Verminephrobacter eiseniae EF01-2: one gene and its partner. The protein of the gene in region 2 interacts with the protein of the main gene of each other region in a pairwise test. Links are inferred from orthologs where the notes say so. Each region holds a gene or a part of one and is shown on either strand. Other genes may lie near its edges.

The links. Proteins that work in one complex are often made in the same cells at the same time.
Region 1: the proteins of VEIS_RS14955 (region 2) and VEIS_RS17630 interact in binary tests that used the Escherichia coli proteins (3 or more experiments, as listed by UniProt). The link is inferred for Verminephrobacter eiseniae EF01-2 from one-to-one orthologs.

The regions. Positions count from the first base shown.
Region 1 is NC_008786.1:4,021,682-4,027,108, forward strand. What follows is about bases 1,369-4,304. They hold VEIS_RS17630 (TonB-dependent siderophore receptor), read right to left. Parts: upstream 3,955-4,304; coding sequence 1,783-3,954; downstream 1,369-1,782. Other genes in these bases: VEIS_RS17625 (PepSY-associated TM helix domain-containing protein), read right to left, coding at 1,369-1,771. Also shown: VEIS_RS17620 (hypothetical protein), read right to left, coding at 1-592; more of VEIS_RS17625, read right to left, coding at 608-1,368; VEIS_RS17635 (ABC transporter substrate-binding protein), read left to right, coding at 4,416-5,375; VEIS_RS17640 (ABC transporter permease), read left to right, coding at 5,372-5,427. UniProt on the Escherichia coli protein: Involved in the uptake of iron in complex with ferrichrome, a hydroxamate-type siderophore. Binds and transports ferrichrome-iron across the outer membrane.
Region 2 is NC_008786.1:3,421,787-3,427,185, forward strand. The notes cover bases 1,487-4,394. They hold VEIS_RS14955 (energy transducer TonB), read right to left. Parts: upstream 3,339-4,394; coding sequence 2,634-3,338; downstream 1,487-2,633. Other genes in these bases: VEIS_RS14945 (ExbD/TolR family protein), read right to left, coding at 1,487-1,886; VEIS_RS14950 (MotA/TolQ/ExbB proton channel family protein), read right to left, coding at 1,890-2,609; VEIS_RS14960 ((2Fe-2S)-binding protein), read right to left, coding at 3,445-3,717; VEIS_RS14965 (ATP-binding cassette domain-containing protein), read right to left, coding at 3,859-4,394. In the rest of the region: hemin uptake protein HemP, read right to left, coding at 1-138; VEIS_RS26485 (DUF2971 domain-containing protein), read right to left, coding at 373-1,326; more of VEIS_RS14945, read right to left, coding at 1,476-1,486; more of VEIS_RS14965, read right to left, coding at 4,395-4,692; VEIS_RS14970 (FecCD family ABC transporter permease), read right to left, coding at 4,703-5,399. UniProt on the Escherichia coli protein: Interacts with outer membrane receptor proteins that carry out high-affinity binding and energy dependent uptake into the periplasmic space of specific substrates such as cobalamin, and various iron compounds (such as iron dicitrate, enterochelin, aerobactin, etc.).

The DNA.
Region 1 (5,427 bases), 600 kb from region 2 along the record:
TGCCCGATGAGCGCGCCGGCTCGATGGCCACGATGTAGGCCAGCCGAAACGACTCCACGGCCAGCGCGCCCGTCAACCAAAAGGGCCAATGCGCCAGCACCGACGCGCAGCGCAGCGGCCCTCTGCGCCGCCCTGCGCTGCGCTGCGTGGTGTGCTGCGTGGTGTGATCCATGGCGTGGCCGATGGTCTGGCCCATGGCCGGGGCCGGCCCGTGCTGCGGCGTCTTGCGCCTGCCGGCATGCACCCGGCGGGGGCCGATGAAGGCGGCCAGTCCCAGACATGCCAGCCCCAGCGTTGCCATGCTCGCCAGCATGGCCGGCGCCAAGGCCGCGCCCCGCGCCAGGCCCACACCGCCGGCCAGCGCCAGCAGTGCAGCGGTGCCGCCCAGTGCAACCCGCCACAGCGCCAGCGGACGCAGTGCCAGGCTGGCCAGCGCGGACATCAGCAGCCACGCGCCGATGAGCGCCCACATGGGCCATGCGGGGCGCTGCGCCAGCGGGGCCAGCCAGGCCGGCGCCCACAGGTGCAGCAAAACGGCCAGGCCGAGCGCTGCGGGCGTGCTGGCGTGCAGGGCCAGGAAGAATCCTTGCATGACAGGCGCGCGCCGTCACCCGGCCACCGGCGGGCCATGCGCCGGCGCCGCAACCCGGGCCTGGGCTGCGCGCTGGCGCTGCTGGCGCATATCGAGCCAGATCAGCGTGCCGGAGAGCGCCAGCAGCGCGGCCGACAGGCCCAGCATGAAGTACAGCCACTTGAGCGCGAGGCCGCCGAAGTCGCCAAAGTGCAGCGGCTCCATCAGGCTGTCGACCTGCGACCAAAAGCCCCGGGAGCGCGGGTCGCGCAGGTTTTTCAACAGGCCCGTGGCCGCGTCGAACTCCACCCGCGCCGTGCTGCCCAGGTGGTTGTCGAGATGGCCGCCAAAGCCCACTTCGGCGGTGCTGCTGCCCCAGCGGCGCAGCGACACCTGGCGCGTCCGCAGCCCCGGAACCGCCCGCTGCGCTGCGGCGTGCAATGCATCGAGCGATGGCATGCTTGCCGCAATGGCGGCAGCGGCGGCGGCGGCACTCTGGCGCGCGGCGGCGCTGGCCATGCTCTCGGCAGCGGTGCCCAGGCTCAGGTATTGGTAGCCGCGCTCGAACAACGGTGCCAGGCCCATCCACGCGCCCGTCGTGGCGATCAGCAGATGAAAGCCCAGGCCCCAGATGCCGGTGCATTTGTGCAGGTCCGACAGCACCACGCGCGGGCTGCGCCCCCAGCGCTGCGTGAACAGTTCGGCCAGGATCTTGCGGTGGATGACGATGCCCGTGCCGATCAGCACCAGCATCACCGCGCCCAGGAACCCCACGATGGTGCGCGGCCCGAAAAACAGAAACACATGCAGCATGCGCAGGAACTGGCCGAGCTGGTTGTCCACCGGGCCGACCACGGCGCCGCTGTCCGAGCGCAGGGCCACCTTGGTGCGCCTGTGGGCCGGGGTGCCAGGCTCGCGCACCCAGGCAAAGTAGTTCGGGTTGACGGCATCGGGCAGCGCAATCGACTCCACCGTGGCGCCGGGGTAGCGCTGGTGCAACTGCGCCAGCACGGTGTCGAGCGGCGCCGGCCGCTCCGATCGGGGCAGGCGGGCCAGTGACGGGTTGGCCCACAGGTCGATCTCATGCCTGAAGACCAGCACCGCGCCCGACAAGCAAACGATGAACAGCAGCAGGCCGGTGACGATGCCCGCCCAGGAGTGCAGTACCGACAGGCGGCCGAGCGTGCGCGGGGCGGGCATCGGTGCGGCTTTCAAAAGAAGTATGTCAGGCCCACGCTGACGCTGCGCGGTGCGGCCGGCGACACCACATTGGCATTGATTGCGCCGTCGTAATACGCCCGGTCGAACAGGTTCTTGACCCCGGCCGTCACACGGTAGTCCTGGCCGGCGTAGCTGATCGAGGCATCGGCCACGAAGTACGCCGGCAGCGTGAACGGGTAGGAGCCGATCTGCTCGCTCACGTAGCGCCCGCCCAGGCCCAGCGTGACGCGCTGGTACTGCGCCAGTTGGTAGTTGGCCCAGGCCGCGACTGTGTGGCGTGGCGTGAGGTTCAGCGGCCGGCCGACGATGGCGGCGTTGTTGTCGCGCGTGACCCGGGCCTGCGTCCAGGTGTAGGCGCCGCTCAGTTTCACGCCGCGCTGCAGGTCGGCGCCCAGTTCCACCTCCAGGCCACGGGCGCGCTGCGCGCCGGTCTGCACCCGGTGGCCGGTGTGCGCCGGGTCGGCGGTGCCGACGTTCTCGCGCACCAGGTCGAACAGGGCCAGCGCGCCGGTCATCCGGCCACCGATGGCCTGGTACTTCAGGCCGGCTTCCCACTGCTTGCCGGTTTCGGGCACGAAGGGCTGGCCCTCGAACGTCAGCCCCGACACCGGCAGGAACGACTCGCCATAGCTGGCGTAGGTGGCCCAGCCGGGCTTGAATTCGTGCACCAGCCCGGCCGATAGCGTGGTGGCGCTGTCCTTTTGCCGCGTCTGCACGTCCTTCACGCGGTCGTCGATGTGGTTCATCGAAGCGTCGCGGCGCAAGCCCAGCAGCGCCGTCCAACCCGGCCCGAACTTGATCTGGTCTTGGGCATACAGACCCGCCACGGTGAGCTTGGCCGGCGCATCGCCGGTGGGGGTCGCGGGGCAGGTGGTCGCCATGCCGTAGCGGGGCGCGAACAAATCCAGCGCGCCGATGCGGCAGACACGGCGGATGAACCGGCTGTGGCCGCTGCGCAGATCCAGCCCCGTGACCAGTTGGTGCTGCATGCCCAGGGCCGCAAAGCGCGACAGCAGCGAGGTGTCGGTGGCCAGGATGTCGTAGTCCATCGACTGGCGCGAAGCCTCGCGGTTTTGCAGCCGCATGTCCGCTTGCAGGGCCTGGTTCGAGATGAAGTGGCCCGTGCCTTGCTGGCTTTCGTAGCGCAGGTTCTGGCGCAGCACCATGGCGGGCGTGAACCGGTGTTCCAGCGTATAGCCCAAGGTGCTGCTTTGCACGTCGTAGGCGCCAAAGCCGGGGTCGCCGGTGAACAGCGTGCGCGGCAGCCTGCCGTTGGGGTTGGGCAGCACCGTGCCGTAGGGCGACAGGCCCTGCTGGCGCAGCCACTGGCTGCGGTTGTAGGTGGCAAACAGCACCCCGTCGGTCCGGGGGCCGGCATCGAGCGCGAGCGAGGCGGCCAGCCAGCGGTCCTTGCGGTAGACGAAGTCCGTCGGGTCGCCGCTGTCGGAAACCTGCGCGTTGATGCGCAGCGCGGTCTTGCCGGATTCGGCCAGCGGCCGGTTCACGTCGGCCTGCAGCGTGCGCAAACCAAAGCTGCCCAGCACGACGCCGACCTCGCTGATCGCCTGCGTGCCGGGCCGCTTGCTCACGGCGTTGATGATGCCGCCGGGCTGCACCTGGCCATAGAGCACCGAGGCGGCGCCCTTGAGCACTTCGAAGCGCTCGTAGCCATAGGGTTGCAGCTTGGCCCACATGCCGGTGTTTTGCACCAGGCCGTCCACCAGGACGGATTCGGTGGAGCGAAAGCCGCGGATGTGGATGTCGTCAAACCCCCGGCGGCCGAAGTTGACCGGGCTTACGCCCGCCACGGTCTGCAGCGCCTGCTGCAAGTTGGTGATCTGGCGCGACTCCATCTGCTCGCGCGTGACCACGCTCACGGACTGCGGCGTTTCCAGGCGCCGCATGGGGGCCTTGCCCGCCGTCTGCGCCTGGTCAGGCGCAAAGCCCATGCCATTGTCGGTGTCGGCGCTGATGCGCACCTCCTGCAACCGGGGTGGTGTCGTGGCAGAGGCTTCGGTCGCTGTTTCGGTCGCCGTTTGTGCCGGCGCGGCCTGCGCCAGGCACAGTGCCAGCGGCGCAACGGCAAGGCGCCACGCCTTGCCGGCGGCCAGGCGCCACGCCTTGCCGGTGGCAAGGGGCTGATGTCGGGGGTGAGAAGGCATGCAAGTTCCGTGGAAGAAGCAAGGGTCAAAAAAATCGGGCGCTCCAACGCCCCGAGGGGGAAAAGCGGTTCGGTCGAGCCGTGCCGGTGCATGCGCCGACACCAAACCCGGGCGCTGGCCGACCGGCACCATGAACGTCACGCCGGTGGTCGGCCGTGGCGTGACGGGCAGGCTGCCGGGGTCGGCGCCCAAGCGATCGGCAATGCCGTGCGACCTGGGCGTTGGCTGGCGTTTTTCCGGACGCTGGCTGGCAAGATGTCGCATTGTAATGCGAATTGTTCTTGTTTGTATCGGACGACTTTCCGTGGCCTCTTTCTTGCTCGGTGTTGGCGCCTGCCAGGTGCGTCGGCGGCACCATGGTCAACCTGTATAGACAGGAATACACTGGCAGTCATCATGCCCGCGCCGGCGCGCGCCAGCGCGGGCGGGCAACGCAATTTTTCTTCAGACAGGAGCAGATGATGAGCAGATCGGTTGTGAAATGGCTGGTGCTGGCCGCAGCATGCGTGCCGGGTCTGGCCGCACAGGCGCAGGCGCAAAACACCAAACTGGTGCTGGGCATGTCCGGCTGGACGGGCTTTGCGCCGCTGACGCTGGCCGACAAGGCGGGCCTTTTCAGCAAGCATGGCCTGGATGTGGAGATCAAGATGATTGCGCAAAAGGACCGCCATCTGGCCCTGGCCGCCAAGTCGATTCAGTGCGCTGCGACCACGGTCGAGACCCATGTGGCCTGGAATGCCAACGGCGTGCCCATCGTGCAGATTTTTCAGACGGACAAGTCCTACGGCGCCGACGGCCTGGCGGTGCGCGGCGATATCAAGGGCTTTGCCGATCTGCGCGGCAAGACCATTGGCGTGGATGCGCCGGGCACCGCGCCTTTCTTTGGCCTGGCCTGGATGCTCAGCAAGAACGGCATGACGCTCAAGGATGTCAAGCTCACCACGCTGTCGCCCCAGGCTGCGGCCCAGGCTTTCGTGACCGGGCAAGGCGATGCGGCGATGACCTACGAGCCGTATCTTTCCACCGTGCGCGACAACCCGGCTGCGGGCAAGATTTTGGCCACCACGCTCGACTATCCGATGGTGATCGACACGGTCGGCTGCGACCCCGCCTGGCTCAAGGCCAACCCCCGGGCCGCACAGGCGCTGGCCGATTCCTATTTTGCGGCGCTGGACATGATCCGGGCCGATCCCGCCAAGTCCAACGACATCATGGGCGCGGCGGTCAAGCAGACGGGCGCACAGTTTGCCCGGTCGGCGTCGTTTTTGCGCTGGCAGGATCGGGCCGCGAACCAGCGGTTTTTCGCCGGCGAGCTGACCGCGTTCATGAAGGACGCCACGGCCATCTTGCTGGCGACCGGCATCATCCACAAAGCGCCGGATGATCTGGCCGCGCTGTTCGACGCACGCTTCGTGCAATGAGGCCCGTGCCACGGCATCTGTCTGCCGCAGCGCCGCTGCGGCGTGCGCTGAC
Region 2 (5,399 bases):
CAGCAGGGCGCGGCTGTCGACGGCGGCGGCGCGCGCTGTCGCCGCTGCATAGTGGACGCCCGCGTCGGTGCCCAGAGAAGCCGCCGGCTCGGCGGGGGCGCAAAGCACGGGCGAGGCGCAGGTCATGGAGGCTGGCATGGTGTTGTCCTGTGTTGATCTTCAGCGTTGTTGTGGATGATAACGATTCTCAACTGCAAGTCAAGCAAGTTGCGCAATCTTTTTGTTTGACCGACAGGGTGTCCGCGTTCGTTGAAGCAGGGTGGTCGGCAGGAGAGCATCCATTGCCAGATGGCTTTGTGCAACGCTGTCCGGCAGGCAAGGCCGGCCGGGCAGGGGGTCAGGCAAAGAATTTCGAATTTGCTTCTTGCGGCATCAGGGCTTCATACGGGTGATGGCTAGACCATACCGATCATCATGCGGCTTGGCTCGGTAGAGTTTGAAAGCAGGTTTGCCCAACGCAACCCGTTTGGCAAGAAGTTCTGAGACGATCTTCACTGTCGCTTGGTTTGCGCGCACCCCGAAGATGACCCCCGAGATCGTTAATGGCCTCACAGTCACGGATAGGCCGCTATTGCAAAAGATCATTACGCGCCACTCACGCTCGTATGCCCATTCCGGCGATTTGTATCGATAGTAATCGGGGGGCTTGCCAGGGTCGGAGGGCCCCATCATTGTGGGGAGTTGCGGCGTGTACAGCACCTTCTGGGTCAGAAGGAACAACTCATCTTCAGTAGTATCGTATTGAATACATATCCCACGATGGTTGTCAGCATAGTGTGCCCACATTGGCCCGTTTCTTGGATCCTGTGAAGCGCAAAATACGCCGCCCGCCCGTCGCATATCTTCGCGGAGACCTTCAATCATGGGCTTCGTGATTGGTCCGTCGACGATGTTTTTAATAACCCTGAGTCGCTCGGCAGAACTTAATTTGGGACAGTGCTGGCGCATGCCGTTTTTAGCCCACTCTCTTAATCGCGACGGATCCGGGTTCTTTACCAGATTGAAATTCAACTCGTGAAGATCATTGAGGGAATCGGGTTTCGCCACCCAAATCCTGTCGCGCACCAGAATATCGCGTGCATGTTCTACCTGTGCACAGTTTTTCGGATCAAGCTGTCGGTACTTATAGAGATGGATGGGGATGTTTTCCGTTTCCCATTGGCGCCCACGTCCACCTTGATGGCTCCGCCACTGCTTTGTTTGTGACATGTCGTACTGGCCTCGGCTGGCCGAGTTGAACGCTGCAAGCACATCCTTGGACTTGCATACGGGGGGCTTATCGGGTCCGTCGGGATACGTCAGAGAAAGTGGGAAATCAGGTTGCATCGATGAAAGTGTGTGAAGTGGGGCTGAGCCGAGACATCAATTGGCCGTGCACTGGTTCAATTCCAATACCGGGGGGCATGTCCTTGGCTATTATAGTTGCGTGCGCAGAATGGCCGCAGGGGATGCAATCCTCGAAAAGGGCAGGCTACTCACTGCTGCGGATCAGTCACAAAACCGATCTTGCGCAGCCCGGTGCGTTGGGCTGCGGCCAGGGCCTGGGCTACGTACTCGTAGCGCACGGCTTTGTCGCCGCGGATATGCAGGTCGGGCTGGGGCTCTTTGGCGGCCTCGGTTTGCAGGCGGGACAAGAGTTCTTCGGGCGTGATCTGCGATTCGTTCCAGTAGTAATCGCCATTGGCCGACACCGACAGGCGCACGGTTTCCGGCTTGAGGTTTTCGGGCTGGTTGATGGCCCGGGGCAGGTCCACGTTCACCGAATGCTTCATCACGGGCACGGTGATGATGAAGATGATCAGCAGCACCAGCATCACGTCGACCAGCGGCGTCATGTTGATCTCGTTCATCACCTCGTCGGTATCGTCTTGCGTTCCGAAGGCCATGGTTCAACTGCCTTTTTTCATCAGCAGCACCTTGCCTGGCGCGCCTGCGGCGCTGACGCGGGCGCCGGTGACAAAGTAGGCGTGCAGGTCGTGGGCAAAGCTGTTGAGGCTGCCCAGGATCGACTTGTTGCCACGCACCAGCGCGTTGTAGCCCAGCACGGCGGGGATGGCCACGGCCAAGCCCAGGGCGGTCATGATCAGGGCCTCGCCGATGGGGCCGGCCACCTTGTCGATGGTCGATTGGCCCGAGGTGCCGATGGACAGCAGCGCATGGTAGATGCCCCAGACGGTGCCGAACAGGCCAATGAACGGAGCGGTGGAGCCGACCGAGGCCAGTATCGCCAGGCCCGACTGCAGGCGGGCCGTGAATGCGTCGATGCAGTTGCGCAGGCAGCGGGTGACCCAGTCGCTCATGTCGAGTTGGTCGTGCAGGTGGGCCTGGGTGTTGCGGTGGTGGGCCGTGGCTTCGCGGCCTTCACGGGCCAGTTGCAGGAAGGGGTTGTGCGGGTCCGTGCCCAGTTGGGTCAGGCCGGCGGCAAAGTCTTCGCTGTGCCAGAAGTCTTGCGCGGCGCGGGCCTGCTTGTTGAACCTGATGAGGTCCAGGGCCTTGAGCAGGATGACGATCCACGAGGCCAGCGACATGGCCAGCAGCATGGTGGCGACGGCGCGGGTGACGAAGTCGCCCTGGATCCAGACGTTGGCGATGCCGAATTGCGATTCCATAAAACTCCTTTGGCGGTGATGGGTTCATTCGAGAACGAAGTTGACGGGCACCAGGTTCCACATGGCCTCGGCCACGCCGTTGCGCTTGCCGGGCACGAAGCGCCAGCGCATGACGGCCTCTTGGGCCTGGCGGTCGAGCCGGTCGAAGCCGCTGGACTGGTTGATTTCCACCTTCTGCGGCAGGCCGTCGCTGCCGATCAGCACGCGCAGCAGCACCTTGCCTTGTTCGCCCATGCGCCGGCTGATGGCGGGGTAGGCGGGCTTGGGGTTGTTCAGGTAGGCGGCGTCGCTGGACGGTAATTCGATCTTCGGCGGTGGTGCGGGCGGCGCTGGCGGCGCTGGCACAACGGGGGGGGCGGGCGCTGCGGCCACCACGGGCGCATCCATCGGCGGCGCCGGGGGTTGTTCAGTGACCACCCCGATGGGCGCATCGGGCGCCGCCGGTGCCGGGTCGGGCATGGCCACCGGCATTGGCGCCGGGTGCGGCGCCTGCGCCTTGGGCCTGGGCGCCGGTGGCGCGGGCGGTGGCGGCGGCGGTGCGGCTTTGGGCGCAGGCGGGGCGATGAAGTTGCTGAGCAGCTCTGCGGGCACGATGATCTGCGCGGCGCGGCGCAGCAGCCCTGACTGCAAGGCCCACAGGCCAGCGATATGCAGTGCCACGACGCACACCACGATCACGGCATTGCGGCTGGCACCCCCGGGAGAAGGAAAACGATCAGCGTGGAGCATAAAAAGTGCGGGTGGCCAGCGCCATCGGGATCAGCGCCAGCGGCCAGAAATGGCTGGGGAGCGGGCTATTTGCGAAAGACCCACCAGGCCGAGCCTGCGACAAGGATCAGGCTGCCGGCGAGTGTAGACAGGAGTTCCATGGTTTGCTTTGCGCATCGGTGCTGGCGAGCGGGGTCGTCTGCACCGTCGCCTGATGGTGCCGGGCGACGATCGGGTGAGAGGCATTGCACTGCGCCAGCACGGCGCGGGCGCAGTTTTCGCAGGCGCCGCATTGGGTGGCCAGGCCCAATTCGAACTGGATTTCGTCAAAACCCAGGCCGGCACGCGCATGGCGGGCGATCTCATGGTCCGAAATCCGGCGGCATACACAGACGATCATGGTGGCTGGTGCTTGAAGATCTGAACAGGTGGGCCGAATTATAAATACGAATCCATCGCATTTGAAAAATATCTGCTGCCGGCATGGCGTTGCCGTCAGGGGGCCATCCCCCAGTGTGGCGCTGGGCGGCACCGGCAAGGGTCATGCGCAAGCCCATGCCATGACCCCGGCAGGGGCCGGCCGGCGTGCGGGCTTGCGCAGCGGCGCAATGACCAGGGTGCCTTGAATGTCGGTGGTGCAACCCAGCGCGATGCCATACAGCGACTCCAACGCAGGCACGGCATCGGCAGAGCTGGGAAGGTCGGCGACGAGCTTTCCACCCTTGAGCAATAACAGACGATCAAAGCCCAGCATGGCCTGGTTGATGTCGTGCAAGATCGCGACCAGGCCATGGTGCCGGGCGAAAGCATAGGCCTCCAGGCTGTCCAGCAAATCCAGTTGCAGGCCGGGATCGAGCGCAGCCAATGGCTCATCGACCAGGATCAGTCCATCATGGGCGTTCCACAATTGGGCAAACACCCGCGCCAATTGGATACGCGCCTGCTCGCCGCCGGACAATGTGTCGAAACGCCGCCGCAACAGGCCAGCAGCGTGCGCCAGCGTTGCGCTGGCTTGAACGATGTCGGCCAGGTGGGGGTCGTGAACGCGAGCAACGCGCCCCAATCCCACCACCAGATCGGCCTGAAGTCCAAAAGCCACATCGCCCGATTGCGGAAGCACGGCCCGGCGCCGGCTCAAGTCGGACAGGCTCCAATCGGCCAGCCGCTGCCCATGGAACGAGACCTGTCCGGTGGTTGGCTTGCATTCGCGGGACATGAGTTTGAGCAAGGTCGACTTGCCGGCGCCACTGGGGCCGAGGATGGCGATGCGCTCGCCCGGTGTGATGTGCAGGGAGAACGGGCCAAAAGAATGCGCCCCCAAGCGGAGGCCCACGGAATCGAGCTGCAGCAATGCGGTGTGTGTCGACGTTTTCATCCGCATCGCATCACCCGATCCTGCCCCGTGCGCCGCGCAGCAACAGCAGGAAGAACGGGCTGCCCAGCAGGGCCGTAAAAATTCCGACCGGAATTTCTGCGGGGATGGCGATCGTGCGGGCCAAGGTATCGGCCATGAGCAGGAGCAGTCCGCCCATCAGCATGGACAGCGGTACGACCTGCCTCTGGTCTGCACCGACCCAAACACGCACGAGGTGGGGCGCAATCAGTCCGATGAAGCCGATCATTCCGCACCATGCCACCGAAAACCCGGCCAGCACCGCCACCAGCACGATGACATGGCTGCGCAGGCGCTGAACATCCACACCCACATGCGCGGCAGCCGATTCGCCCAGGGCCAGCGCGTTCATCGAGCGCATCAGTTGGCGCACCCGGCACCACGCCAGCAGCAGCAAACAGGCCAAGAGCACAACCAGTGCCCAATTGCCGCCAGCCAGCGAGCCCAAGGTCCAAAACGAGATGCTGCGCAACTGCTCATCGCTGGCAAGGTAGGTGCACAAACCAATGACCGCAGCCGCCAACGCATTCAGCGCCACGCCTGTCAACAGCAGGCCGGCGATGGACCCTGGCGTAATCCAGCGGGCCATGCGGTCGAGCGTGAAGCAGACCGTCAATGCGCCAGCAAAAGCGGCGGCGGGCAAAAGCCATGGGCGCCAGGAGATGGGTATCGGCAGGTTGAACCCGGAA